Regions from separate parts of the Metasolibacillus sp. FSL K6-0083 genome, predicted to be linked through region 2. Evidence: riboswitches for the same ligand, from Rfam matches in the RefSeq annotation. Region 2 holds a riboswitch; each other region holds the start of a gene.
What was found. A riboswitch is a leader RNA that binds a small molecule or an ion and turns the genes downstream of it on or off. The one in region 2 is predicted to bind cobalamin.

Region 1: it holds a riboswitch for cobalamin, as region 2 does, so the genes downstream of both, MHB51_RS17045 (DUF4430 domain-containing protein) here and metE (5-methyltetrahydropteroyltriglutamate--homocysteine S-methyltransferase) in region 2, are expected to answer to the same signal.
Region 3: it holds a riboswitch for cobalamin, as region 2 does, so the genes downstream of both, MHB51_RS09335 (ABC transporter substrate-binding protein) here and metE (5-methyltetrahydropteroyltriglutamate--homocysteine S-methyltransferase) in region 2, are expected to answer to the same signal.
Region 4: it holds a riboswitch for cobalamin, as region 2 does, so the genes downstream of both, MHB51_RS17010 (precorrin-6A/cobalt-precorrin-6A reductase) here and metE (5-methyltetrahydropteroyltriglutamate--homocysteine S-methyltransferase) in region 2, are expected to answer to the same signal.

Annotation. Positions count from the first base shown of each region.
Region 1 is NZ_CP152046.1:3,647,719-3,655,395, reverse strand. Features, by position in the region: gene MHB51_RS17065 (hypothetical protein) at 1-497, opposite strand, end outside; gene kynA (tryptophan 2,3-dioxygenase) at 1,157-1,999, opposite strand; gene kynB (arylformamidase) at 1,999-2,622, opposite strand; gene kynU (kynureninase) at 2,622-3,893, opposite strand; cobalamin riboswitch at 4,215-4,414, shown strand; gene MHB51_RS17045 (DUF4430 domain-containing protein) at 4,576-5,295, shown strand; gene MHB51_RS17040 (S-layer homology domain-containing protein) at 5,374-7,677, shown strand, end outside.
Region 2 is NZ_CP152046.1:816,084-823,760, reverse strand. Features, by position in the region: gene cbiB (adenosylcobinamide-phosphate synthase CbiB) at 1-587, shown strand, start outside; gene MHB51_RS03810 (aminotransferase class I/II-fold pyridoxal phosphate-dependent enzyme) at 562-1,635, shown strand; gene MHB51_RS03805 (hypothetical protein) at 1,769-2,623, shown strand; cobalamin riboswitch at 2,800-2,982, shown strand; gene metE (5-methyltetrahydropteroyltriglutamate--homocysteine S-methyltransferase) at 3,167-5,458, shown strand; gene MHB51_RS03795 (hypothetical protein) at 5,472-5,663, shown strand; gene MHB51_RS03790 (hypothetical protein) at 6,037-6,270, shown strand; gene MHB51_RS03785 (histidine phosphatase family protein) at 6,274-6,825, shown strand; gene MHB51_RS03780 (NUDIX hydrolase) at 6,840-7,301, shown strand.
Region 3 is NZ_CP152046.1:2,001,785-2,009,461, forward strand. Features, by position in the region: gene MHB51_RS09330 (iron ABC transporter permease) at 1-736, opposite strand, end outside; gene MHB51_RS09335 (ABC transporter substrate-binding protein) at 1,136-2,098, opposite strand; cobalamin riboswitch at 2,209-2,391, opposite strand; gene MHB51_RS09340 (amino acid ABC transporter ATP-binding protein) at 2,471-3,226, opposite strand; gene MHB51_RS09345 (amino acid ABC transporter permease) at 3,246-3,959, opposite strand; gene MHB51_RS09350 (amino acid ABC transporter permease) at 3,972-4,682, opposite strand; gene MHB51_RS09355 (transporter substrate-binding domain-containing protein) at 4,763-5,620, opposite strand; gene MHB51_RS09360 (acyl-CoA dehydrogenase family protein) at 5,610-6,788, opposite strand.
Region 4 is NZ_CP152046.1:3,634,487-3,642,163, reverse strand. Features, by position in the region: gene MHB51_RS17020 (energy-coupling factor transporter ATPase) at 1-1,214, shown strand, start outside; gene MHB51_RS17015 (ECF transporter S component) at 1,193-1,894, shown strand; cobalamin riboswitch at 2,100-2,284, shown strand; gene MHB51_RS17010 (precorrin-6A/cobalt-precorrin-6A reductase) at 2,448-2,732, shown strand; partial or broken gene MHB51_RS17005 ((4Fe-4S)-binding protein) at 2,963-3,175, shown strand; gene MHB51_RS17000 (GNAT family N-acetyltransferase) at 3,206-3,481, shown strand; gene MHB51_RS16995 (dipeptide ABC transporter ATP-binding protein) at 3,637-4,608, opposite strand; gene MHB51_RS16990 (ABC transporter ATP-binding protein) at 4,592-5,593, opposite strand; gene MHB51_RS16985 (aminotransferase class III-fold pyridoxal phosphate-dependent enzyme) at 5,624-6,931, opposite strand; gene MHB51_RS16980 (hypothetical protein) at 6,946-7,677, opposite strand, start outside.

The DNA.
Region 1 (7,677 bases), 980 kb from region 2:
AGTTCATTTAACTTTTCTGCTGAAACAGATATTGCCTCTGTTAAAAACGGTGCATTGAATACATATTCCTCCTGTGTCGCGAACAATTCAAAATTATCTACTTTGACATCTGCAATCTCCCCACCTAAACCGAATGCAAACTTTTTATTTTTCACATCTGATGTTGCCGAAATATTAATTGCTGAAGAGTTAATAATATCGAATATTGGACTTTCCTCATAATCACTTTGAATTTCACCAGTAATTTTTAGGTCATTTTGGATAACAGCCGTTTTTGCTAATTCGGACCATTTCAATTCTTCTTTATACTTATCTTCAAAGAAAGCAACCATTTCACTAGCAGTTTCAGATTCAGCAGCAAGATATGCGGCTTTCGGAGATTTCATAAATAACGCTCCTGCACCAACCCCTCCTGCTAAAACAAGTGCTGCTACACCTCCGCCGATTAGCCATTTCTTTTTTGAACCACTCGCTACTTTTTGTTCTTGCACTTCCATACATTCTCACCTTTCTCTGTATTAATACGCCTCGACTAACTCTAATCCAGATTTCTCCAAGTTCATGCAAAAAAACGCCATAAAACTTATGACTTCCACGAAAGGCTTCGGATTAACTTAAACTGAATTTCCCTCTATTAGCGAGTATTAAAATAATGCATTCTGAATCAGACAAGTATGTACTATATTTTTTGTCGAAATATTTCTAATTTCTATGTCAAAAGTTATGTCTGAAAAACAGAATAGTTCTAGTATACAAAAAATGGCGTAAAAATTATAGCAAAATTTGTTTATTTATCATACATTAGGTCCACATGTATATAAAAGGCTAAAAACAGAACTAAACTATAAGACCTGTTTTTAGCTCTACCTTTGTATTTAATTGTATTTTAATAAGGTCTTAAGATATTAAAACCTTCAAATACTAGCTATAAAATTCTTTTTAAATTTTTCTCAATTATTATCTAGGTATATAGAAGCGGTTTATCACGCATTAACAGGCAGTAGGGCTTCCACTTCAAGACTTAAGTGAAAATGATACTGCCCGTAAAAGCCCGATTGGTTTAACTAACAAGCAGTGGGGATGAGAAAAACCTCCACTGCTTGAAGTTTCACTTTATTTAATCAAGCCCCTTTTTACGTAACTAAACCTACTCCTATCAAAGCTCTGTGCGTAGCTGCCATAGCTCTGGGAAGAAATATTGGTCTAACACTTTTTTCAAATAGCTAACACCACCTGAGCCACCTGTTCCCATTTTAAAGCCAATAATGCGCTCAACCGTTTTCATATGGCGGAAACGCCACTGCTGGAATAAGTCCTCAATGTCGACAAGCTCCTCAGCAAGCTCATATAAATCAAAATATTTCTCAGGCTCGCGATAAACAGCCTTCCATGCCTCTTTCACACTGTCATTTGCCTCATACTTTGCTGTTACATCGCGTGATAATACTTCCTCATCAATAGTAAATCCGCGCTTTGCCAGCGTGCGAATCGCTTCATCATATAGGCTAGGCGCATTATAAGCTTCTTGAAGCATTGCTAATATTTTTTCATCATGTGCATAAATTTGCAAAATATGCGGTGTTTTATAGCCAAAATAAAACTCTAGTAAACGATTTTGATAGGATTGAAAACCTGATGAATTCCCGAGTTGGTCTCGGAAATTTAAGTAATCAGCAGGCGTTAATGTTGCAAGCACATCCCATACGTTTTTTAGCTGGTTTTGCACTTGTGAAACACGCGCTAGCTTTTTAAATGATTCAGGTAAGCGCCCATTATGAATATCAAGCGTTGCCGATTTGACTTCATGTAAAATTTGCTTCATCCAAAGCTCACTGACATGATGGACAACGATAAAAAGCATTTCATCATGCTCATCTGTTAGCGGCTTTTGACAAGCTAAAACCTCGTTTAAATGTAAATAATCTGTATAGGTCATACGGTCTTTGAAATCCGTAACGATTTTTTTCTCATCTTCAAATGGCTTGTAATTGTTCGACATTATTGCTCCTCCTCTTTGATGACTGCTCTTACAGGACTACCATCTGCTCCTTCTATTAATAGAGGTAAAATAATCATCTCATAGCGCCCTGCTTTGATATGCTCAAGCAATAAGTTTTCTACTATATAAATGTCACTTTCTACTAGCGCATGATGTATTGGTAGCTCCTTTGAAGTTACTTTATCAACTGATGGCACATCCACTCCAATTAAATTAATGCCGCTTTCTTTTAAATACGCTACAGTTTCTATTGTTAGTGTAGGTACTTCCTGAGGAAAAATATGTGCGTTAGCTAGCGTTTTTGTTTTAAAAAATACAGCATTTACTCCTGTAATTTTCCCTGCAACATGCGACATTTCAATAAATTCACTATCCAAGCATTCCACAACGACCACTTTTCCGATACAGCGCTCTAAATCAAGCTGCTCAAATGTCTGTCCATTGTTATCAAAATGAAATGGTGCGTCCATATGCGTGCCTGAGTGAAGGCTCATCTGTAGCATACCGACATTGACAGAGCCTGTTTGCTCCTTTGTTGCAACCGTTTCATAGATGAATTTTGTATCGCCTGCCCATGTCGCGATATTTTTGTTCAACGGCTGTGTAATATCAATCCACCCCATTACGCTACAATCTCTCTTTCATTCGTAAATTTCTCATATGCTTTCGTTTCCATAATATCCTTTAAAATTTCAAAACATTTATACACTTCTTCAAATGTGTTATACATTGCAACTGCCGCTAAGCGAATCCCCTGTGGTGCACGGAAGTCAGGAATAACACCGCGCTCCTTCAATGCCTTGCAAATGCGTGCGGCATCTGGATGCTCTAGATAAATATGACCACCACGCCTTTCATGCTCTACTGGGCTACACACTTTAAAGCTATATTCACCAAGCATATCCTCCACGCATTGCAGCATGTAATCTGATAATGCCAACGAACGCTTTCGCACATTATCAATGCCCATTTCATTAAACAACCCAAGCGCTCCTAACAATGGCGCCATACTCAACACATTTGGTGTTCCTACCTGAAAGCCCCCAGCCTCAAATGCTGGCTCAAATGTATGACTCATCGTAAATTGCTTTTCTTTATTTGAGCCAAACCAGCCAGCTAAGCCCGGTGCTGTCCCAAAATGCTTCTCATGCACAAAAAGAGCCCCTGTACTACCCGGTCCGCCATTCAAATGCTTATACGTGCACCAAAAAGCAAAATCCACATTCCAGTCATGTAAATGATGTACAACTGAGCCAACTGAATGACATAAATCAAAGCCAATTATAATACCACGTTCATGTGCTGCCTTCGTTAATTGCTCCATATTTAAAATTTGCCCACTGCGATAAAGCACACCCGGTAAAACAATTAATGCTACTTCATCTGTCATTGCCGCAATAATATCTTCTTCATCTAGCATTTGCCCATCTCGTGATGCCACACGAATTAAATGTGACTCATCATAACCCTTTAATGCTAGTTGTGATTTTAAAGCATAAATATCAGAGGGGAAATTTAATTCATCCGCTAAAATCTTCGTTCTCTTTCCCTCTGGCTTGTAAAATGTTGCAACGAGCTGATGTAAATTGCTCGTTGTCGAGCCAGTGACAACTACCTCTTCCTTTTGTGCGCCTACAATTTGTGCCATTTGTGCACCAAGCTTCTCGGCAAGGAAAAACCAAGCATGCTCGCCCTTTGTCCAACCATCAATACCGTATTCTTTCCATGAATTCATCAAGCTGTGTAACGTCTTTTCTGCGCGCTTTGACATCAGCCCTAATGAATTGCCATCGAAATAAATACGCCCCTCTTGCATATAAAACTCCTCCCGCATTGAGGCAATTTCATATGTTTCATCTAAGCGTTTGGCATATGCCCATGTGTTTGCTGTCATGCGTCAGCCACCCCTCTTCTTATTTTTAACACTCAAATTGATAGTAACATTCATAAGGATGTGAGAAAACCTTTATATTGAGCTATTAAATAGCCTTAATATTATGACAGGAAAAGAGAATGGAAATTTTGAGCCAAAAGTTCCATTAACTCATGGACAAACGGCAAAAATACTAAAAAGAACGCTACAAATTGCAAATATGATGTAATATTTTAAATTTAAAGGAGGCCATCTGAAACATTTATTATTTCAGATGGTCTTTTCTCTTTTTCTAACTATTTCGAAAACCAGAGAATTATGCTACACTTACCAATAAGTGAATAGTAACTGCAGAATAAAGGTGCTCAATTTATGAGCTTAATAGGGAATTCGGTGCAAAACCGAAGCTGTTTCCGCAACTGTAAGTGTAGATGACTACAGAGTATACCACTGTCCAACGAGGAAAAATGCCTCTAGTAGATGGGAAGGTTCTGAACTAGGATACACGAGCCAGGAGACCTGCCTTTATTTCATCGTATTAACTCTCTTCGGAAGCTAGGAGAACTTACGGCAAATAGACGGACAGGCACACTATGCCTATTTTCTGTTTTCCATGAGATGCTTCCCCTTTTTGGAGGAGCATCTTTTTATTTTTGAGTTAACTGCAAAACATTCACGAAATAAAAAATAGGAGGTTTTGTAAATGGTTCAATTCAAAAAATGGTGGCATCTAGCGTTTGCCCTGCTTTTGGCAGTTTCGCTCGTATCACCAGCAGCAAGTGCGGCGGTATTACAGCCGGTAAGTCAAGAAGTACTATCAGCAGACTTTGATGTTCAATTATCAGTGACTGGTTTGTACGATGAGATATTAGGAGAAACAACTGTAAATGTCCAAGACGGAACAACTGCACTAGAGCTTGTAGAGCAAACATTAGATGATGCTGGTATTCCTTATGTAGTAGTTTCTACTCAGTATGGTCCATATCTTCAATCAATTGATGGACGTGCTGCAGGCAGTTTGAATGGTTGGGATGGCTGGGTATACACAGTAAATGGCGATAGTCCTGATTATGGGTTAGCTGAGTATCAATTAGAGCCTGATGATGTAGTTCATATTTATTACACTACATGGGCTAAATTAGAAACAGCAAGTGCGATTGCTGTAAACGATAATAACCCGTCTATTACAGTAGATTTAACTGGTGATTTATTTATAACACCAGGCGCTTCGAATCTAGCAAACTGGACAATTAATACTGGAACAACGGCATTAACAGCTCAGTCTGTTACTGTGAATACCGACCAACAAGCAGTTATTACATTTGTAGGTCAAGCGCAAGCTGGCACTATTACCATTACTGCCTCAGCTAATGCATTATTAGGTGGTTCAGTAAGTGAGCCACTCGTAGTAGAAGTGCAATAACTAAGTAAATTAATACTGACAAGGTAAAATACTTTACCTTGTCAGTATTTAACTATTTTATCAAGGAGTGATTTTTAAATGGCTATATGGAAAAAACAACTACATATAGCGCTTGTCTTTATTTTAGTCTTATCGTTATTCTCTCCATCCAGTGTAATCAAAGCACAGCATTTTGAAGGAGAAATAGCCGAGCTAAATATTGAAAATGCTAATGATATCAGCGATAGTAATCTTGATAATTCGATAGAGCAAGATAATACTACGAAACCTGATAATGAAATAGAATTAGAAGATTCAACAAAGCTGGATAATGCACTTGAATCTGATAATGAGGCTGAATTAGAGCAGCAGACGCAAATAGATGATGCAGCAGGATTAACGTTTACTCCATTTATGGAGATTGCCCCCTTAGCAAGTAGCGATATTCAATTAAATAGAGAAGAACCATTACTATTACAAGTAGCTGAGACATTTGAACTTATAGCAACTACTTCAACAACAGATGATAGTGCAACAGTTGAATGGACTTCAAGTAATAACGGAATTGCAACGGTAGATAATGGGCTTGTAACTGCTAAGGAAATTGGTCGAGCAGTAATTACTGCTAAACTAGACGATACAACTAAAACAGTGGATGTATTTGTTATTTCACTTGAAGCGCAAGAAGCAATAAATTTCATTACCTCCTTACCAACAATTGAACGAGCAGATGATGCAACTTATCAACTATTGCTGGAAGCACGTGAACTAGATACGAAAGTAAAAGCACCCGCTCGTGCACTCTTATTGAATGACCTTCCTTATTTCGGTCTGTTACTTGAAAAAGAAATGGCATATTTTAAATTATATATGCAAGATCCTAATAATATTTTACCTGATCTTGAAGATATTATTTTAGATGATGGACTAAACAATAAGCTAGATGCATTACGTGAAAAATATGCTTCTCTTTTTAAATCTGGTTATAGAAAAGCTACAGATCCAGAAATACTTGCATTTAATGAAGTTCTTGTAGCTAAGGAAATCAAATACGCTATTCTTACTATCAACGAGCTTCCTCAATTAGAAGATATAGCATATAATTCAGCAACAAAAGAGCAACTAGAGCATGCGAGAAAAAAAGTTAAGGTCCTTTCTACGAATGATCAAAAAAAGGTAACAAATCATGAAGACCTTGTTAATAAAGAAATACGATATATTGAACTGTTCATTGATGCTATTGATATAAATGATCCGCTAGCAAAAGAATTAGTTGCAGAAGCAGAAAAAATTTGGAAAGCGTTACCTAATATCTATCCAAATGCCAAAGTTGATGGTGTATCAACTAAAGGGGTTGCCAATTATCCCGTTCTCCTTGATAAAAAGAAAATGCTTAGTGCTGAAGATGATATTAACAAAGTTATCGCTAAAATCGATGCATTACCTTCTGTAGAAATGCTCGTTTGGGCTGATATATTAAAAGTAGCTGAGGCCCAGCTTGCTTATGATAAGTTATTAACTATTCATAAAAATCAAGTAACTAACTATGCTAAGCTTGAAGCTTTACAAAAACGTCTATTAGATTTACAACCGTCTACAGTTGAGGCATACAATGCAGTTGCTGATTATTTGACGGCAGGTTCATATGAGCCATCTTATAACTCTGAATGGACGATTTTAACATTAGCACGTGGCGATATGAATTTAGATAAATATGCGACTTATTATGATAAATACTATCGCAATATCGTCAGTCATGTAAAAGCAACAAATGGTGAAATAGATACTCAGGCAACGGATTGGGCTCGAGTAATTATTGCGCTTACGGCTATCGGGAAAGACCCTAGAGATGTAGCTGGTTATAATTTAGTTAATAAATTAGCAGATTTAAGTTTTGCTACAAAGCAAGGTGTAAATTCAGCCACTTATTCATTGATTGCACTGGATACTTGGAACTTTGAATTACCTGAAACAGCGACAACAACGCGTGATAAATTAATTCAAAACATTATATCAAAGGAAATAAAAAATGGTGGTGGATTTGCATTTAGCGGTAACGTTGCTGATCCAGATATGACAGGTATGGTACTTCAAGCATTAGCACCATATCAAAGCAATCCACAAGTACAAGCGGTAATAGATCGCTCAATAGCTAAATTAGCTGCGATACAAACAACGAATGGTGGCTATATATCGACAGCAGGAAGTCCTGAAACTGCTGAAAGTGTTGCTCAAGTTATAACAGCGCTTGCTAGCTTAGGTATTGATGTGAACAAAGATGAACGTTTCAATAAGATTATTGACAATGCTATGTCATTTAGCACTGGTGACGGTGGCTTTAAACATATTCATAGCTTATCAGCAAATGGCATGGCAACAGTGCAAATGGGCTATGCATTAGCA
Region 2 (7,677 bases):
TTGTCGGGCGTGATACAGAACATTTAGAGGAGCCTGATATTGTTCGTGGTGTTGTTGAAACAGTTTCTGAAAATACAAGTGACGGTATTACGGCACCGATTTTTTATGCGCTGTTCTTTGGTGCGACAGGTGTGTGGGTCTATAAGGCAATCAATACACTCGATTCAATGGTTGGCTATCGTAACGAGCGCTACTGCCAGTTTGGATGCTTTGCTGCAAAGCTTGATGATGTGGCGAACTTTATACCAAGCCGTATAACAGGACTTTTTATTTTACTATGTACGAAAAACGAAGGTCCTTTTTCAATGCAAACGCGACTTCGCTACTGGCTACGCGATGCTAAGAAGCATCCAAGCCCAAATAGCGGCTATTTAGAAGCTGCAACTGCTTTACAGCTAGGCATTCGTCTCGGTGGTGAAAATATGTATCAAGGTAAAACAACGTTTCGTGCGTATATGGGGGAGCCGACCGTAGAATTAAATAAACAGCATATTTTGCACACTATACAGCATCTATACACAGTGACGATTATTTTTACGTTATTAATAGGAGGTGTTATTTATGCGATATCCAGCACATGGAGCTAATCCAAGTACATTGTATCGAGAGTTAGAGCTTGAAATGCCGGAGCAAATCATTGATTTAAGTGAAAACGTTAACTTCTTAGGACCACCAGCAAGCTTTGGGGCTATTTGGACATCGTTATTTCAAGAAATCGCCGCCTACCCGCATGAGGATGCAGAGCCACTACGAAGTCAGTTGGCATACCGATATAATGTAGCGACAGAACATATCGTTATAGGAAATGGTGCGGCAGAAATTTTAATGGCTTTAGCGAGATGTTATGCACGCGAAAAAATTGTCATTGTGCAGCCTTCCTTCTCTGAATATGCACGCACATTGGAGCAGCAGCAGGCTATTATTCAATCAATTGAAGTAGAGGAGCTAACGAACTATTCTTTGCCGATGGAACGATTAAAGGAGGCAATGTGCGGCGCGAAAGCTTTATATATTTGTAATCCAAACAATCCGACGGGTGTTGTAACGCCTAAAAAGCAATTGATTGAACTATTGCAATATGGAGAGCGAGTGGACTGTGACCTTGTTATAGATGAGGCATTTATGGATTGGACAGATGAGACAGAGTCCATGGCGGAGCTGGTAGCTAGCTCTAATCGTTTAATTATCCTTCGTTCTATGACAAAAATGTATAGTATGGCAGGTGTGAGACTTGGCTATGCACTTACACAGCATGCCTTCAAAATAAAGCAAGAGCTACCCCACTGGAATGTCAGTGCAATCTCGATTGCACTTGGTATGCAAGCATTGCAGGAAGAGGATTTCTGTGCAAAATCAAGGCAGCAGGCAGCACAAAGTCGTGCAGTAATTATTCCATTTTTGATGGAAAAAGGCTGCATTGTGACGAAGAGTAAAACGAACTATGTAGCCTTCCGTTTGCCGTCTACATATGATGCGACAAAATTTTATTTCTCACTATTACAAAAAGGAATTGTCCTGCGGCATACACAAAATTTTATTGGTATGGATGGCGAGTGGTTCCGCCTTGCGCTGAAAGAACAGCATAAAATGACAGCATTTCAGCAAGCATTGGAACATTTTTTTAGGTGCAAATAAAGCCATCTTATTTAGCACGAATTACTTGCAGTGTGGAATTTGAAAATTCCCTAAAAAAACGAAAGTAATTTCATACTTTACTCACATTTCTTGGCTATACTGAAAAAGCAGATAGATAATGGGAGGAAAAAGTATGAAAAAAATATTTGCATTTTTAGGGCTATGCTTTTTAATAGCTGCTCAAAGCGTTTCGGCGCATACTATGACAGAGAAAAACATCTATGAGGACGTTGAACCAACTGCTGAAAATGCGCAAAAAATACTATTGTTAAATAGTTTAGGGTTGCTTGGTTATAATGGACAGGATATGAAGCTAGCGCAAGAAAAAAACTTATCACGTATGGAATTTGCAGCATGGGTTGCGGGCTTTTACCAATTAGAGGGGGAAGATTTTGAGCAGCAAGCAAATGCTAGTTTGCAGGAGGAATATGTATCCTCGTTAGAGGGTGATATTACATATAAGGAGCTAAATACAGCGCTTTTCCATAAGGCATTAAATCTTGATGAGCCAGACGCAACAATGACAAAGGCACAATATATCGATTTTATTTTTGCGCATTTGAATGATGATATGGGCGGTCATACATTGCCACAAATGGGCGGCTTCGTTACTGGTCCTACAGGTGTGATTGAAGAAGTAAAAATAGAAGATAAAACAACGATTCTAGTCATCGCTGGTCATGAATATCCTTTATCTGGACATCCGCGTATTTCTGCAACTTCTGACAAGGCAGAGGATTGGATAGGTAGCACTGTTGAGCTGTCTTATTTTACAACAGCAAGTGGCGGTCATAGTCACAGTCATGGTCATGACGACCATCATGCGGAAGAGAATTCTGTAGAAGATATGGCATTGCATTATGTACAGCTACAGCAAACAGCGGCTAATGCAGTAAAGGAAGCAAGCACTAAAAGCGGCTGGCTTATGTCAGCAATTATTGTTGTGATATTAGCTGGATTAGCATTACTGTTTTTAAAGCGTAAATAAAGAGGCTCTTTGCTAATAGAAAATAAAATTGTTGAGAGCAGTGGGGAAGGGCGTGTCTGAAAATCCATTTTGAGACACGCCTTTTTACAGCTTTCTTTAAAACATACTAAAGAAATAAAAATATTAAGAAAAGATAGCACATTTAGATAAAAGTATGATAAAGTAATAGCACAATTGAATAATGTGTAAGAGTTGGTGCCAAGCGAAGGTTTGGCTTAAAAGGGAAGTCGGTGCAAATCCGACGCTGTCCCGCAACTGTAAGTCGGAGCAAATCACAAATGCCACTGGTGGGAAACTGGGAAGGCTGTGAGGCGCTGTGATGACAAGCCAGGAGACCTGCCAATATCTAGTACACACCAAATACCTACGTGGAAATAGGTGGTGAAAAGTAACGATAAATGTTACAAGTACGAGCGATAAAACAAGAGCGAATGGAGTACCATTACGTGTTTTTTTGCGATATATAAATTAATTAGCCATTTTCCGATGAGGGAAAATGGTTTTTTGTTGTAAAAAACTAATTTTGAAAGGTTGGTTTGTAAAATGGCATATGTAACAACAACGATTGGCTATCCATATATTGGGGAAAATCGCCAATGGAAAAAGTCTTTAGAAAAGTTTTGGAAACACGAAATAACAGAAGAGGATTTTCTAGCACAGCAAAAGGAAATTCGTTTAAGTCGCATCGAAAAACAATTGCAGCTAGGATTGAATGTAGTATCAGTTGGCGATTTTACCAATTATGACCGCGTGCTGGATATGGCTGTTATGTTTGGACTTGTACCAAAGCGCTTTAATTGGCAAGGTGGGAAAGTTGATTTGCAAACTTATTATGCTATGGCACGTGGTAATAAAGAGGCAGTCGCAAGTGAAATGACGAAATGGTTTAATACGAATTATCACTATATTGTGCCTGAATACGAAGGGCAACCACTACAGTTAACAGAAAATACAGTGCTTAAGCATTTTATAGAAGCAAAGGCTGCATTTGATATTACCGCAAAGCCGACACTTATTGGCCCTTATACATTTATAAAACTAACAAAGGGCTATGACCGCGTATCTCAAGCGTCATTCGTTTTAGCCATTTTACCTTTATATGCACAAATAATAAAGGAGCTAACTGAGGTTGGCGCGGAATGGATACAGCTTGAGGAGCCGGCGCTTGTTACTTCATTAGATAAGGAAGAAATTCAACTTGTGCAGGAAATATATGCACAGCTCTCTACATCTGTGCCAGAAGCGAAATTGATGTTACAAACATATTTTGAATCCTTATCAGCATACGAGCAGCTTACACAGCTCCCAGTTCATGGTATTGGGCTAGATTTCATACATGGCTATACGCATAATATGAATGCACTACGTCAGCATGGTTTCCCAGCAGACAAAGTTTTAGCTATTGGTATCATTAATGGACGGGATATTTGGCGGGCAAATTTAGCGGAAGTATATTCGACGGTGAAGGCAATTGAGCAACTTTCAGGTGCTAAGGAGCTATGGATTCAGCCTTCGTGCCATTTACAGCATACACCTATTACGACGAAGTTTGAAGCAAGGCTCGATTCGACCTTGCGAGATGCGCTTGCTTTTACAGATGAAAAAATAGTTGAAATTGTGGAAGTAACAGCTTATTTGAATGGACAGGACACATCAACTAATAGCGCCATATCAACAAGCATGAAGGCGATAGAAGCGTTGAAAAACCATCCTATTCGCAACAATAAGGGAGTACAACAGGCAGTTCAAATGATTCAGCAAGCAGATTTTGAGCGCAAAACATCCTATAAAGAGCGTGTGGCAATTCAACAGAAGGCGCTACAATTACCGTTATTTCCTACAACGACGATTGGTAGCTTCCCGCAATCAGATGAAGTAAAGCAAAAGCGCAATGCATGGCGCAAAGGTGATGTAACAACTGAAGTATACAATGAATTTTTAAAGCGAGAAACAGCACGCTGGATTGCAATCCAGGAGGAGCTGGATATTGATGTTCTAGTGCATGGTGAGTTTGAGCGGACAGACATGGTAGAATATTTTGGCGAAAAGCTAGCAGGTTTTGCATTTACTGAAAATGCATGGGTAGTATCTTACGGCTCACGCTGTGTAAAGCCACCAATTATTTACGGAGATGTAGCGTGGGAAGCGCCGATGACTGTGAAGGAAACGCTTTATGCACAAAGCTTAACAAAGCGTCGTGTGAAAGGAATGTTAACAGGTCCTGTAACAATTCTGAATTGGTCATTCGTACGTGATGATATAGAGCGTAAAGACGTGACATATCAAATTGCATTAGCATTGCGTCAGGAAATCGAGGCACTTGAGCAAGCAGGTATTTCCATTATTCAGGTAGACGAGCCCGCATTAAGAGAAGGCTTACCGCTTCGTAAAGAGCAGTGGGATGCTTATTTACAATGGGCTGTAGGAGGCTTTAAGCTGGCGACAGCCAGCGTAAAGAATGAAACGCAAATTCATACACATATGTGTTACTGCGAATTCAATGATTTCATTGAGCCAATTAGTGCCTTGGATGCGGATGTAATTTCAATCGAAACATCTAGAAGTCATGGAGAGCTCATTCGCTCACTACAGAATAACCCTTACGACAAAGGCATCGGCTTAGGTGTTTATGATATTCATAGCCCACGCGTGCCAAGTGAGGAAGAAATGCTGACAATTATGGAAGATAGCTTACAAGTATTAGCACGTAACCAATTTTGGGTAAATCCAGATTGCGGCTTAAAAACGCGTAAGGAGCCAGAAACTGTGGCAGCGTTAGCAAATATGGTAGCAGCAGCGAAAACATTGCGTCAGCAAATCGAGCAAGTAATTTAAAGAGGTGCACAAAATGGATAGACAGGTAGTAAAACATTATGAGCAATTATTAAAATCAAATATTATGCAAAATCAGCTAAATGGTGTTTCAAAAACTTTGCATGAACAAGTGGCGCAGTTAATTGCAAATGATAAAGATGATAAGATTGAAATTCAACTAGCCTATAATAATGTAGTACGAGAGATAGTGGGGGAAGAGCATTAACTTCTTTCAGCATTCAAGGGATGTCCCAAAAGCCGTGCATAGCCTGCATTTTGGGACATCCCTGTCCTTTTTTCTTCAAATATCATCGCTATTAGTTCAAAAAGCGGGATGATTTCACCGTATATTTGTGTAATGAACCATTTGTTATTTTCCTTCCCAGTTATCTTGATATTAGCATAGCAATAATAGTAAAGTTAATGGAGGGCTGTTGGAAAAGGCAAATTTGTTTTGGAAGTGCATTGAAAGAGGAATTTCATTCTTTTCTCTTTTACTTTGAGGAACCCTATGTTACTCTCGTTTTCAATCAGTAAGTTTTTGTCAAAAATTCATGGATACCCCATATGAATGAAAGTGAATAATGGAGGAGAAATATATGAACATCCGACAAGAGGATGATTATGTCATAATTAATGGCTTTAAAATTGAAGGAAGAATTTTAGAAGAGCGTTGTCAACAATGTCGCAGTCAAAAAATTCGAGATGACCAGTATGATGCTTATTTTTGTGCAACATGCAATAAATGGCTTGAGGAAAAATGCAATGACTCAGACTGTCACTATTGCTCACAAAGACCAAATAAACCAATCCCAGAGCAGTACAGGAGATAGGCGATGAATACAATTTATTTCGTGCGCCATGCACACTCATACTACACACCAGACGAATACAACAGACCTTTATCAAAAGAAGGCTGGGTGGAGGCGCAGAAATTAGTAAAAGTGTTTGGAGCATTAGAAATTCACGCAATATATGCCAGTAATTATAAACGTGCCATTGAAACAATTCAGCCGATAGCAAGTGAGAAAAACTTAACGATTATTCAAAAAGAAACATTGAATGAACGCATTTTAGCAACGGAAACGATTTCTGATTTTTTAAGTGGCATTGCCAAAGTATGGGCTGAACCGACTTTCTCTTTTGCAGGAGGCGAGTCAAACATAACCGCCCAAAAACGTGTTATTCCAACTATTGCAAAATTGCTGAACTGCCATAAAAATGAAAACATCGTCGTTGGCACACATGGCAATATTTTAACCTTATTATTGAACTATTTCGATAAACAATATGATATAGAGTTTTGGCAGAGCTTAAAAATGCCAGATATTATCGTAGCAAAATTCGCAAATAATAAATTGATTTCAGTAGAACGGTTAATCTATTAACTTAGGGAGATTACATGCAAACGAAAAATCATGGATATACTTTTTTGAAGTTACTACAGCTTCAAGAAAATGAGCTAGTAAGGCTTGAACCATTAGCAGGCTCGTATGCTATTATTCAAATGAAAGGAAAATGGTTAATTTGTTATAATCGTTGGCGCAATCAATGGGAATTACCAGCAGGAAAGCGTGAAGTAAGAGAAACACCAAGGCAATGCGCGATGCGGGAGCTATATGAGGAAACGGGACAAGTGGTCAAAAAGTTACTGTTTGTTGGTGTAGCGCAAAGTCAGAATATAGAAACTGGTAAAAGCAAATACAACCCCATATACTATGGGGAACTGGAGCAATTAATGCCTTTTACAGTAAATGAAGAAATGTCGCATATTCATTTATGGGATATGGTTGGACAGATAGATGTAATAGATGAACTTGATTTTGCTCTATTACAGTGCTTATCTAAATTTTATTTTAAATAAAAAAAACAAGCCACTAAATCTAGTATTTCCCTATTTTCAAAGGCATATATTTTGCCGAAACACCAAACAAAAGCGTCCAAAATGCCGACTACCGCACGGCATTTTGGACGCCCTTTACCCCAACTTCCCAAATAAACCTTTTCGTGCATCTAGTTCAACTTTGTGACTACAATCATCACATGCAAACCTACCATTCATATTTTGCTTGTACAACTGATACTTGCGAGAGCCTTCTACAATTTTAAAATCTTTTTTGCAACAAATGCAATTTGCTACGTAATAAAACAATTTGCTTCTCCTCGCTTTCCGAAAGATTCCATCCAATTATAACATGTAAATTAATGAAATATTGTGACATAAAATGAACTGATTTTAG
Region 3 (7,677 bases), 1.2 Mb from region 2:
GTATAGAACCACCAGCTAAAATAATATATTTACTGCGCTTCACATCAACGCCTAAATGCTTTGCACGCTCTTCTCCGTAAACCATCGCATTCAACTCACGACGGTTTAACCAAATTAAAAGTACACCGATAATAACGAACGGGATAATCATTTGCACATATGGCCAGCCGCGCATCGAAACGCTACCAAGTAGCCAGCCCATAATCATTCGTAGCTGCTCCCCTGTCAACGCAATCATTAAAGAAATACAGGAACCTAAAAAAGAGCTAAAAATAACCCCAGTTAATATTAATGTCTCCATTTTCATCGTTCGGTCAACAAGGCGCGCAAAAGTCATCACAATTATCATTGTTATCGCTGCGCCAAGCATACTAAAAATCGGCAATGTGAAAACGCCAAGCATCGGAAGCGATACTGAAAAATAAATAGTTGCCACTGCACCGACAGAGGCCCCTGACGAGATACCGAGCGTATATGGATCAGCGAGTGGGTTTTTTAATAAACCTTGAAATGCTGCCCCCGCTATCGCCAGCGACGCACCAACGAGCGCAGCAAGCATTACTCTAGGCATTCGAATATTCCATAAAATACTGTAGGCGGTTGGGTCAGCCTCTCTATCCCATAAAGTAGATAGCGGTATGTTCACTGAACCTACCGCAACTCCTAACCATATACTTATGAGTAGTAATGCAATTGATATGACATATGCAATTACTGCCTTTTTATTTTGACTCAAATAGAATCGCCTGCCTTTAAATAAACGCTTATTCTGGAGTAGGACTATCCAAAAAGGGAATTTTGTATTGGTATCATATTAAAAGGGAGATTTTCGTTTCTTCTCTATCGCTTAGGAATAAACCTTTTACCAAAAAGTCATCGTCCAAAACGCCGATTATAGACGTTTTTTTAGATGTCCCCTTTATTTGGAATAATCAACAAATATTCAATTTCTTATAATTCTTTTAGGCAGCCCTCATCCAGATTTATCCCGCATTAACGGGCAGTAAAACGCCCACTTCAAGACTTAAGTGACAATACGCTAAAAGATAAGTGCGAGATTAACTGCCCGTAAATGCCCGAGTGGGTCAACTAACAATCAGTGGGGATGAGGAATCCCACTGATTGAAGTTTCACTTTATTTAAAAATTTCTGGATACATTGCCTTTGCAATTGATTCTACCCCATCCGCAATGCGAGGACCTTGACGGCTTGTCATACTGCCATCTACAGTGTAAACTGCGCCGTTTTTCACCGCATCCATTTCAGCAAATGCTGGGTTATTTAAAACTGCGTCCACATCTTCTGCGTATGTCACGATAATTGTGCTTGGATTGCTTGCAACAAAATCCTCTGGACTATACATTGGCCATTCATCTGCTTCAACAACGTTTTTAATATTGATTGCTTTTAGCATCTCATCCATAAATGTGTTTTGACCAACTGCATAAATATCTGGTGTCATACCAACAACAACGAAAGCTGATTTTTCTTCTTGTCCTTCCACTTTTGCCTGTATATCAGCTAGCTTCGTTTTAATAGATTCCACCATTTTCTCTGCTTCTTCTACTTTACCTGTTAAAGTACCGATTTGTTCCATTGTCATATATGTTTCTTCAAATGTTGCCGCATTTTTAACGACGAACACCGTTACGCCCGCTGCTTCTAATTGCTCTAATGCTGGCTCAACTGCGAACATGCTTGATTCATGTGCAAAAACAATATCGGGCTGTAAGGAGACGATTTTTTCAACATTGTATTCCATGCTACCGACTCTTTCTTTTTCAGCTACTGCTGGTGGATAATCATCAATATCGTTGACGCCAACAACCTCATTTTCTAAATTTAAAGCAAATAAAATTTCTGTATTTGATGGTGTTAAAGAGATGATTTTTTCTGGTGCACGCTCAAGCGTAACCTCTCTGCCTAAAGCATCTGTTACTGTCGCAGGAAAGGCTGCTGCGAGCTCGTCCGTTTCTTGCTGTACTTCTGTTTGCTGCTCACCTTGCGTTTGTGGCTCCTTATTGTCATCCTGTCCACACGCTGCAAGCAAGCCTGTTGCTAACAGCATCGTCATTATAATTGACCAAAACTTTTTCACTTCTAATTCCTCCTAATTAAACAAAATAACAAAAAAATCCCTCGACAAATACGAGAGATTATAATAGGGCACTATTAAAATAGCGGCGCCACCCTATCCTCGTAGGTTGTCATTGGCTTTACACGAAAGGCAGGTCTCCTGGCTTATGCATCATACATCTCTAGCGCCTTCCCGAAAATTCAGTGGCATACCGCTAGAAACTAGCATTTACAGTGGCGGGACCGCATCAGATTTTCACTGATTTCCCTTTTACTCCTTATCATCTACAAGGAACCTTTTGTGCTTCACTATGAACTTTTTTATCTTTGACAATGAATAAAATCTCAATGTCTCCACTTTAATTATAGCGAAAAAATTGAGATTGTGTAGGTGCTAAATATGGTAGTTATACTCTTCAGGTAGTACGCGACGTAAAAACTGCTTTGTGCGCTCCTCTTTTGGTTGTACAAAAATCTCATGCGCGGAGCCTTCCTCAACAATTTGACCTCCATCCATAAAAATGACATGGCTTGCTACATCTCGCGCAAATGACATTTCATGTGTGACGACAATCATCGTTGTGCCAGACTTCGCGATTGTTTTCATGACCTCTAAAACTTCCCCTACAAGCTCGGGGTCAAGCGCTGATGTCGGCTCATCAAATAAAATTACATCAGGCGATAATACAATAGCTCGGGCTATACCAACCCGCTGCTGCTGACCACCAGATAATTGACTTGGGTAGGCATCATATTTATGCGTCAAACCTACTTGATCGAGTGCCTCTTTCGCAAGTCCATACGCTTTCTCCTTATTCATTTTCCTACCTATAATTAAGCCTTCTGCGACATTTTCCAGTGCCGTTTTATTATGAAATAAATTATAATTTTGAAATACAAAGGCGGTTTTTTTACGTACAGCAAGCACTTCCTTTTTAGAGGCATTTCTTAAATCAACTGTTATTTCACCAAAGCTCGCCGTTCCTTTATCCGCACGCTCCAAAAAATTAATACAGCGCAGCAATGTTGTTTTACCTGAACCACTGGGACCTAAAATAACAACAACATCCCCTTTTGAAACAGTTAAATCAACGCCCTTTAAAATCTCATTGCGCCCGAATGATTTATGAATATTTGTAATTTGTAGCATCAGCTCTCCCCCTTTACATTTAACTTTGAAGATTCATTTTATAGCGACTTAAATAGCGTTCATAGCGTTTAAATAAATACTCTACCGTCATACATAAAATTAAATAAACAATGAAAATATCGATATATGCCTCTAAATAATTGTAGCCAACATTCGCAGCAACCTTCGCCTTCAATGTAATTTCCTGTAACGAAATGGCATAACCAAGCGATGTCGCCTTAATCAAATTAATCGTTGCAGTACATAAATTAGGTAACGCCGCTACCAAAGATTGTGGGATGACAATACGCCAGTAAGCCTGCGCTGTTGTCAAACCAACAGAATATGCCGCCTCTAGCTGACCGTTAGGCACAGTTTGCAATGCCGAGCGAAACACTTCCGTTAACACCGCGGCTGTATTAAACGTAAATATAATAAGGGCATACCATAATGGATTCACATCATAAATGGAGTAATTGATATTATATTTTTCAAATAGACCTGCTAAAATGAGTGGGATGCTGCTGTAGAGCACAAAAATTTGAATAATTACTGGCGTGCCACGCACAAAAGACACATAAATTTTTGTTAAGCGGTTAATAATCGGCACTTCATAAATACGCGACATGGCAAGTAGAAAAGCTAAAGGTATTGCTAATATAAGCGATACAATCGTTACCAATAACGCAATTGGCACACCGCTAAGCGCAACCCAAAAGGTATCTATTAAAAATGCTATATTAATAAAATCCATGCACATCACTCCTTATGTCGCCTTGATTGAGCTCTTCCCTTTGCTAAATGCTCGCTCCAATTTTGCAAATAGCTTCTCTAACGTAATCGACAAAATCCAATAAATAATAGCTAAAGCCATAAAAATTTCTAACGTATGCGTACCATAGTTATTCGCAATAATTAAATTTGCCTTTCCTACAATATCGATAAAGCCTATCGTATAGGCAAGTGCCCCTTCCTGTAATACCGCAATTAAGCCATTGCCAAAATTCGGTATGGCAACAACAAATGCTTGTGGAAAAACAATGCGTCGATAGGCTTGCAGTGGTGTGAGACCGACGCTAACAGCTGCCTCATGCTGTCCTCTATCAATTGCTAAATAAGAAGAACGAATTACCTCGGACATCATCGCCGCAAACTGTAAGCTAAATGTTATCACTACAAAAACACCTGTATGCACATTATGCAAATTGATATTTAATAAATTTTCAGCGAATGCCGGAACCCCGTAGTACACAAGAAATAATAATACGATCGAAGGTGTACAACGAATAATTGTTGTATAGCCATTCGCAAGCCAACGCAGCAATGCATGATTGCTCAATTTCGCCATCGCTAGTACCAATCCAGCAACACTACCAAAAACGACCGCAAGAGCAGCAACATATAATGTCACAAATAAAAATGGCAATAGCTGTGGAAGCGCTGACCATAAATAAGTGATATCAAAGTATTTTTCCATTCATCTCACCACCGATTCATTATGTATGCAGCTCTTGGGAAAGCAGGTTGCATATGCTCTCCCTTAGCTATTCAATTAATCTAACGTTTTACAGAATCTAGCACTTTGAATAAATCCTTACCGTAAAATTGTTCGCTTAGCTTATTTAGCGCATCCGTTTCCTTTAACTGCTGAATTGCTTTATCATAGGCATCTGCGAATTCCTGCTCCTTTTTATTAAATAGCGGCCATGTTTTAATTACTGCAAACTCGTTATACACAACCTCATCCTTTAAATGATGATACGGGCCGCCCTCCGTTAATACTTGACCGTTAAAGCTACCTTCGATTTGTACACCACCATCTACACGCCCTTCATTCACCCATTGCACAACATCAACCGAAAACTCCTCCCCTGCCTGTAGCTTGACTTGGTTATCCGGATTCGCTTCATTGTATTCAGCAATGACTGTATACTGGGCGTTATTTGCCGCGATTGGCGCTAGCGTAAACCCTGCTGAAGCAAAGTCACTTAAATTTTTAATATGGGCATTTTCTTTTTTTACAACAAGCCCTGCACTACTTAATCCTAAAAACTCCTGTGGAAAAATAAATTTTGCTGTTCGCTCCTCTGTCCAGAAGGCATTTTTCACACCTACCTGATACTTCCCTTGCTCAACACCGATTAATAAATCATCGTTGGACGTTCCAACAAATTCAAACTCGTAATCTTCTAAAATTTCATCAACTAATTTCATTACTTCAACGTCATAGCCTGTTGGATTACCGTTTTCATCAATATAAGTCATTGGCTTGCCTGACTGGTCATAAGCTACCTTTACTTTTTTCACCGCTTCTCCATTTGACGTTGTAGCACCCTCGCCGTCACTGCACGCCACTAGTATAGAAACCGCTGCAAAGCTGATTGCTGTAAACTGTAATATTTTTTTAATTAACATGTAAAGTCTCTCCTTTTGCTTGTTGAATAGCTGCTTCAGCCAACTTTTTTATTGTCATATCATCCATTGGTGGATTGTGTAAGCCTGCCCTCACATCACGATAATAACGCTGCAGTGGATTATTGCGTTGCAAGCTTTTTGCACCAACTAAGCGCATCGCCTTATCCACAATTTGCAATGCATTATTTGTCACAACATGCTTGGCAATATTGAGTTCTTGCTGCACAAACTGTTTACGAGTCGGATTTATATAAGCCTCTGCCGCCCCGTACAATGTGAAGCGTGCTGTTGCCAGTGCTAATTCAATTTCTCCAATGAGTGCTTGCACATTTGGCAAGTCGCTTATCGGACCATTTAAGCTATTTGGTTTATGTGTTGTCGCAAAATGAACAGCATAATCACGTGCAGCTTGTGCGATACCTAAATAAGTAGCAGGAACTAATAATGCCCAACCATTCACCTTAAAACCTGTAGAATAACTCGGAATTTCAACCAAATCAGATGGCTTTAGCTCTACATTTTGCAATACTAAATCATGGCTACCTGTACCACGCATCGCAATTACATCCCATGTTTCATCGATTGTGACACCTTTGGCTTTGTGTGGAATAAGGAAAAATCCAATTTTCTCTTGCTCCTCTATCCAAGCAGATGTTAAAAAATAATCCAGCTCTGGTGCACCTGTTGTATAGTTTTTACGCCCATTAATTAACCAGCCTTCCGCCGTTTTCTTTGCAGTCGTTGTCGGTCTGCCACCACGTGTCGGACTACCCATAGCAAACTCGCTAACCGCACGATTAATAATTGCGCCGTTCGCTACTTCCTGCGCAAATTTTTGTAGCATCGCAGGCTCCCATTCCTCATGTTCAAATAAATCACCTACAGTTAACAGCGTCCAGCCTATAGTGAGCGCTGTACTTGCATCATAGCTAGCCAACGTTTCATGCAATAAAACTGCATCATAAATAGTGAAGCCCTCGCCGCCAAGCTGCTTTGGCAATGTAATTTTCGTATAACCAATCTCCCTTAATGCACGAATATTTTCATGCGGGAAGCTCCCAAGCTCATCAATTTGCTGCGAGCGACTTTTAAACGTCTCCTCCAACGTAGCAATTTTCTCTAACCATTGTCGCTGTTCTGTTGTTTTAATGAAAAGCTGTTTACTCACAATAATAGCCTCCCTAATTTTCAATCAATTTTGAATGATGTTGAAATTGATTGTACGACTAGCAAAAATGGAAGTCAATAGTTTATACCAAGTTTTTTTATAGGTTTTATATATTATTCAAAAAAAGCATATATGCCATAGCTTTTAAAATAAAAATTAAATGCTGGTATTTTAAAATAAAGAAAGTTTGAAAACACGCAAACGCAACTTTCAGACAAAACTTTTTTGAGAATCTCCCTCTCTGAATAACGTGCCTATTTTAGTCATGTCAAAGAAGCCTCAAATCAATCAGTTAGACATTAAAATACGGTTGAAAAGCCAATCCACAAAATAATCGCATGGCGTAGAGTAATGATTTTTTAAGTATTTGGGATTTATCGGTGGCTTTGAATATGATTAGGAGCTTTTAGATATTGGCAGTTTATAAATCATAGCCGCGGCCTACATTGAGATATCAGCGTTTTTTGCATTATATTAGCAGCTGTCATCTGGATATTTGCAAATGGCCCTATTTTATTTGCAACCTCTCGGGTATATTTGCGGCTTGCTTTGATTTATTTGCAACTTTTCAAGTATGTTTGCGCTTGCCCTGATTTATTTGCGACTTCTCGGATATGTTTGCGACTTGCCCCGACTTATTTGCGACTTCTCAAGTATGTTTGCGGCTTGCCTTGATTTATTTGCGACTTTTCAAATATATTTGCGACTTGCCCCGACTTATTTGCGACTTTTCAAATATATTTGCGGCTTGCCTTGATTTATTTGCGACTTTTCAAATATATTTGCGACTTGCCCTGGTTTATTTGCGACTTGCTTTGATTTATTTGCGACTTTTCAAATATATTTGCAGCTTGCCTTGATTTATTTGCAACCTGTAGAATTATCTGCT
Region 4 (7,677 bases), 1.0 Mb from region 2:
AACAGCTCTTAAACTTAGCAGCAATTATGGTCATGCAGCCAAAATTATTGCTGCTTGATGAGCCAACATCACAATTAGACCCAATAGCTGCCTTGGAATTTATTCAAACATTGCATCGCTTAAATAAAGAATTAGGCATTACAATTATTTTAATTGAGCATCGTTTAGAAGAAGTGTTACCACTTGCCGACCGAGTATTTATTATGGATGAGGGCAGCATTTTATTCGACGGTCCACCAAAGGCAATTTTAAAGAAGCTACCAGCGAATCATGCGATGCTGACGGCACTGCCGACAGCAATGAAGATTTTCCATCTACTTAACGGAGTAGGGCCCGTCCCTCTTACAATCCGCGAGGGACAACGCTGGCTTAGCAACCAGCAATTCACCGTTGCCTCATCGCATTTGCTAGCAACAACAGAAAAAAATACAGCAAATATTGTATTGGAGGCAAAGGATGTTGCCTTTCGCTACGAAAAAAATGGTTTAGATATTGTCCAGCATTTTAATCTACAAGTAAGAGAATGTGAGTTTTTAACAATTATCGGTGGTAATGGCACTGGGAAATCTACAGTGCTTGCTATTTTAGCAGGACTCCAAAAGCCTTATCGTGGCAAATTATTATTATTTAATAAAGCTTTAAAAAGCTACAGCAACAAAGAATTGTATCAGCAATATTTAACTTTATTACCGCAGGACCCAAAATCATTATTTGTACAAAAAACAGTTCGCCAAGAGCTAGATGATATGGCTTATTTACATAAAATAGAAGAGAAAAAAATACAAGAGACGATTCAATCATTTAACTTAACACATTTGCTTCATCGACATCCGTATGATTTAAGCGGTGGGGAACAGCAAAAATTAGCACTTGCAAAGCTTTTATTAATGGAACCTAAAATTCTGCTACTAGATGAACCGACAAAAGGACTAGATGCACATGCAAAAGAAGAACTTGCGAAAATAATAAAGGATTTACAAGTAAAAGGTATGACCATTATTATGGTGACACATGATATTGAATTTTCTGCCCAATATAGCAGTAGATGTGCCTTGTTTTTTGATGGCAATATCGTATCAGAGGATGAGCCGCGCGCGTTTTATAGTGGAAACAGCTTTTATACAACGGCTGCCCATCGAATAACAAGAGAACAATTGAGCAATGCCATTACATGTGAGGATGTCGTTACTTTATGTCAAAAAACATTCGTTTAATCATCTCTCTATTTGTCATCCTAGTGTTAATTCCTCTTACTTTATATGCGGGTATTACATTATTTGCTGATAGGAAATATTATTTTATTTCGATTGTCATTATAATTTTAGCATCTGTTCCCTTTTTCCTGTCATTTGAACGGAGAAAGCCTCAGCCGCGCGAAATTTTAGTAATAGCCGTAATGTCTGCTATTTCAGTGGCGGGTCGAGCGTTATTTGTCATTACCCCCGGCTTCAAGCCGGTCGCTGCAATCACAGCGATTACAGGTTTTTCACTTGGAGCGGAGGCAGGTTTTTTAACAGGAGCCATTTCTGCATTAGTATCAAATATGTTTTTTGGACAGGGTCCTTGGACGCCATTTCAAATGTTTATGTGGGGAATGATTGGCTTTATAGCAGGTTTGCTCGGTAAAACAGGTATCATGCATAAAAAAATTCCTCTTATTTTATTCGGTATTTTTGCAGGCGTTTTCTTTTCCTTCGGTATGGACATTTGGGGAACGATTTCCATGTACGGTGTTTTCAGCTGGGAAGCTTATGTACTTGCGTTAACTTCCGCTGTACCATTTATGATTGTTTATGCTGTTTCCAATGTGATTTTTTTATTATTATTAGAAAAGCCTATAAGGGAAAAACTCGAGCGTATTAAAAATAAATATGGCGTATTGGCTGCCAAATAAGCCTAATTGAAAAATGAGAATGAGTTAGGCTTGCTTTCATGCTAGTTGAAATAGAAGTGACAAGTGCCCCCGTAAACCTTCTAACGAAAATACATTAGTTGGAGGAAATGCGCCAACCGTAATGGAAATCAGCGCTATCTTAGACATAGCCCTAAAATAAAATAGTTGAAATCTAGCTAAAATATGTTATCGTAAAATCATAATCGAATATGATGGTTAAATGAGTGCTTAGCAATGCTGAGGTAAAAGGGAAATTAGTGAGAAGCTAATGCAGCCCCCGCTACTGTAAGTGCAGATGAAATCACGAAAATCACTGTTCAAGCGAATGGGAAGATGTGAAAGTAAAAAGAAGCACGAGCCAGGAAACCTGCTCGTTTAATTAGTCACTTGCTTTTCGGAGGGAGAAGTGTAGGCGAGACATCAAATGTAAGGAATGTGTATATACGAATATATACGCACTTTTTAAACATGGAATCTCATAGCCTGTATCTCTTCACTTTTAGAGATACAGCTTTTTTATTTTTAAGCACGTTAGACCATGAGGAGGGCTCATATGATTTTATTTATAGAAGGAATAAATGAAACTCGAGAATTAGCTGTCACTTTACAACAACAAGGGCACACTCTTATCACAAAAGGTACTTGCCTAGCTGGCACCTTTTTAATTAGCGATTTATCAGTTAATGAAATAGTTGATATGATTACACAACACGAGATTACTTGTGTTGTCGATGCTAGTCATCCCTTTGCTGAAGAAGCATCAAAAACAGCTATGGAAGCTGCTATCAATTGCGGAGTATCCTATGTGCGTTATGAACAACCTCAATTGCTTATGTAATCAATTACAATGTGACGCAATTGATTGTTAGTTGAACCAATCGGGCTTTTACGGGCAGTTAATCTCTCACTTATCCTTTAGCGTATTTTCACTTAAATCTTGCAGTGGGCGTCTTACTGCCCGTTAATGCGGGATAAACTATAAGTGATATTTTTCATTGTCATCTTTTAATGTTTTAAGTAAGATAAAAACAAGCTTTCATATTACATTATGAGGGAGGATGGGTGAAAATGAGTGAACAACAATTAATAAACGCTGGTTATCGTAAATATAGTGGAGAAAAAATCGACGTTTTTTACTCAAAGGATTTATGTGAGCATGTTGGGAACTGTGTTAAAGGGAGCATTGATGTGTTCAATCCAAAAAGAAAACCGTGGGTACTAGTAGATGCTAAATCTGCTGATGAGGTAGCTCGTATTATTGACACATGCCCAACAAAGGCGTTGCAATATGTCTTTAGGAAGGAAGCAATTATGGAAATCACTATTGAAGAAAAACGAGTTATCGCTACAAAAGATGGTGTAGAACTTGGCGAGATGACATTCGTCAATTCCAACGATAAGTTTTATATTATTGACCATACGGGTGTTTATGATGCTGCACGTGGGTTAGGTGTCGGTAAAAAAATGGTACAGGCATTTGTTGAACATGCACGCACAAACAATATAAAGATACTTCCATTATGCCCATTCGCTAAAGCTGAGTTTGAAAAAAATCACGAGAGCTATGCCGATGTCTTGCATTCGTAATGTAGTAACGGCTCCGCATGCTTCTTCTGTGAAGAATGCGAAGCCGTAGCAAAGTGATATTGCTTTCCACGACAAAAAGAAGGTGTCTCAAAATAGCTTTTCAAACACCCTCTTTCTGTATATAAAATTCCATTGATTATAGGCTCACTTTATTATCAAGAATGTAAGTGACACGCTACTGCCCTTGAGTCATTTGTAAATTGTAGTTGTGGCTGCTCCGTTTTGCATTTTTCCATTGCAAATGGGCAGCGAGTATGAAAGTGGCAGCCAGTTGGTGGTGATGTTGGACTTGGCAAATCTCCTTTTATAATGATGCGCTCTTTACTTTTTTCCTCTGTTACTTGAGGTACTGCTGAGATAAGCGCCTCTGTATAAGGATGTAAAGGTTTGGAAAATATCGTTTCCGTATCGCCAATTTCTACAATTCTCCCTAAATACATAACCATTATTCGGTCTGCTATATATTGAACAACAGAAAGGTCATGCGTGATAAACATATAAGTTAAATCATATTCCTCTTGTAAATCCTTCAGTAAATTTAATATTTGAGCTTGGACAGATATATCAAGTGCTGAAACAGGTTCATCTGCAATAATTAACTTCGGATTTAAGACAAGCGCTCTAGCTATCCCGATACGCTGACGTTGACCGCCACTGAATTCATGTGGGTATCGCGATAAATAGGATTCGTCTAACCCCACATCTTTCATAATGTTTTTAATAATTTTTTGCCGCTCCTGCTTTGTTCCAATTTTATGAACAATTAATGGCTCTAATAAGGTTCTCTCAATCGTCCATCTAGGATTTAAGCTTGCGTAAGGGTCTTGAAAAATCATTTGCATACTGCGACGTACTTCCTTTAATTTTGGTCCTTTGCAATTCATTAAAGACTTGCCCTCTAGCAAAATATCACCTGTTGTAGCTTCTAATAATTGAATAATGACTTTAGCTAAAGTTGATTTTCCGCAGCCACTTTCACCAACAATCCCTAATATTTCGCCTTTTTTAATATGAAAATCGACATTATCAACAGCCTTTACAACTGTAGCACCCGCTTTGTTTTTTTTCATCGGATAATATTTTTTGAGCTCTTTTACATTTAGTATTACTTCATCCTTGATTTCCATTCGTACTCACCGCCTCGTTTTCATATAACCAACAAGCAACGCTCGTCTGATTTTCTTGAGTTATTAATTCAGGTGGTACTTCATGACATTTTTTCATTGCTTGTGGACAACGATCCGCAAATCTACAGCCTTTAGACCAATTTCCTGGTCTTGGCACGTTTCCTTTAATATACGATAATCGTGCTTGTCCAGCTGCTGTTGTTGGTAAAGATGCTAATAATCCTTGTGTATAAGGATGTAAAGGCTTATGCAATACATCCTTAACCTTACCTATTTCTACAATGCGCCCAGCATACATAACCGCTACACGATCACAGGATTCATGTACAACACCTAAATCATGTGTGATTAACATCAATGCCATATTATTATTTGCCTGAATTTCTTTAATTAAATCTATAATTTGTGCTTGTATCGTAACATCTAAAGCGGTAGTCGGTTCATCTGCTATAAGTAATTTAGGCTTGCATATAATTGCCATAGCAATCATAATTCTTTGACGCATACCACCTGATAATTGGTGAGGATAGTTTTTTACGATTTCTTCAGGTCTTGATATGCCGACTTGTTTAATTAATTGAATAATTTCTTCTTTTCGCTCTGATTTATTTAATTTCGTATGAATTTTTAATACTTCTTCGATTTGTTTCCCTATTTTCATTACAGGATTTAAAGCAGTCATAGGTTCTTGGAAGATCATCGACAACTCAACAGCTCGTATTTTTTTATATTCTTTTCGTGTTAATTGGCTTAAATCATATTGCTCCGCAAAGCATAATGTATCAGCCTGTATTGTTAGCGGTTTTTTTATTAAACCCATAATCGAAAGCGCTGTTAATGACTTACCACATCCACTCTCACCAACAATGCCTATCGATTCTCGTTCATATATATCAAATGAAATCCCATCAACAATATTCACTTTGTCCTTCTCTTTATGAAATGAAGTTGACAAATTATTTACCTCTAATACTTTTTGTGTCAATTGAATCCCTCCTCACCTTCATAGCACTGTTTAAATTTTTGCTACTTGTTTCAATGCCTTTTCCATTGCCGCCTCAAGTATCGTTAATTCCTTGTCCTCATGTGCCAATGAAATAGCATGATGAGACAATGGCTTTGCTAAGCAGTACAATTGGTCGCCCTGCATTGATTGAATAAAAGCGATATATTGCTCTGCATTCCCATGTGCAGCCTCACGATAATTTGTTGGCTTCTCTTTTGTAAAATACCAATGAATATGCCCACCCTTTCCAACCATATGCGCATCAATGTTTAGCTCGCTTGCCTTAGAATTAAAGAATTTGATTAATCTTTCTGTACGTTCATCCAACTTTTGTAATACATTTTCTTCTTCATATACTTCGAAAAATGCTAAAGCTGCTGCTAAAGAAGATTGATGACCATTGTATGTTCCAACAAACGCATAACCGCCTGGTTTCGCCTCCGCAATTTGCATAATTTCTTTTTTACCAGCTACCGCTGATAATGGAAAACCATTTGCAATTGCTTTACCAAAAGTTGATAAATCAGGCGTCACACCAATTCTTTTTTGATAGCCGCCTTCTGATTCCCTAAAGCCTGTTAATAGCTCATCGAAAATAAGAACAATATTGTATTTTGTACATAGTTCTCTTACAGCCTTTAAAAATTCAATATTTCCAGATATATAGCCTATATCAATTAATGTTGGCTCTAACACAAGCGCAGCTAAACGCTCATGATTTTCCTCAATAATTTTTTGTGTTGCTTCAATATTATTAAAAGGAATCACAACTGTACTTTCTACAATTTTTTGATTTAAGCCTGTCGAGCCTGGTAACGGATTTGGTTTATCTGCTTCTCCCGCCTGTGATAAATCTGCCCAAGTGCTGACATTGACTACATCACTCCAACCATTATACGCACCTTCCACAACAGCTACATCTTGCTTATTTGTATAAGAGCGAGCCATCATAATTGCATGTAGCACTGCCTCCGTACCTGTATTTGAAAATCTAACTTGCTCAGCAGTTGGCACAAACTCTAAAAACTTTTTAGCTACCTTTACTGATAATGGTGTTTCAACCCCTGTAATAATGCCAGATTCTAAATTGGCATGATATTTCTCCATAAATTTCTTATGATTATGCCCTAAAATAATTGCCCCATTGCCTAACACAATATCTAGATATTCATTGCCATCTAAATCCGTTAAGTATGCACCATTTCCCTTTTTATAATATGTAGGATGTGGTGCAACAAAACGGCTGTTTGAATTCACGCCACTTGGTGAATAATTCCTCATTTCCTCGTACATTTTACGCGATAATTGTAAGCTCATCAAAATCTCTCCTATCAAAATATTTTTAACTCATCAGCAGTTAGCATGTTTTCATATAATAAGTGATAAAAATCTTGTTTTTCCTCTATGGGAACACTTTGTACGATAGGTAGTAGACTTTCTAACCCTCGATAATAAGAATAAATAAAAGGCCCTCTAATAAAATCCTCAATAAACGATATTCTCGATTTAATCCAATTTTCTTGTCCAAAAGCTTGGCTAGCTAAATAATTAGCAACCTCTGATTTATCTAGCTGTAATTCATTTAATAGATAGCTTGCATTTAATGTCGTACACATCTTTAATTGCTGAGCTGTTTTTGCGATTTCATCGTGTTCATTTTCATCCCAGCCTAAAAAGATTTGACCACAATCTGCAATTCCTTCAAAAATAGGGCTGGATGCAGAGTTTGTAATAACTAAGCCTGCATCTAATGGGATTTTTCCGCATTTGACAGCCTGTTCTCTTTTATACATATGTGTGAAATGCCCTGGAAACACTTCATGCGTCACTAAATGCTTTAAATCCTCATATGTGTAGTGATAGTCAGCATTAATAAGCATTTCGCGTGATTTATAATCTGCATATGCGGAAAATGGTACATCTTTTACAAGCTTTGGCTTTGCTTCAATGCTATGAATATCATCGAACATTTTGCGACTTACATCCTCTTTGGCGGTTTGTATTAAATTTGTTAAAACAGCTAGCATATCATCTGTTTCAACTTTTCTGTCTTCAAACCATTT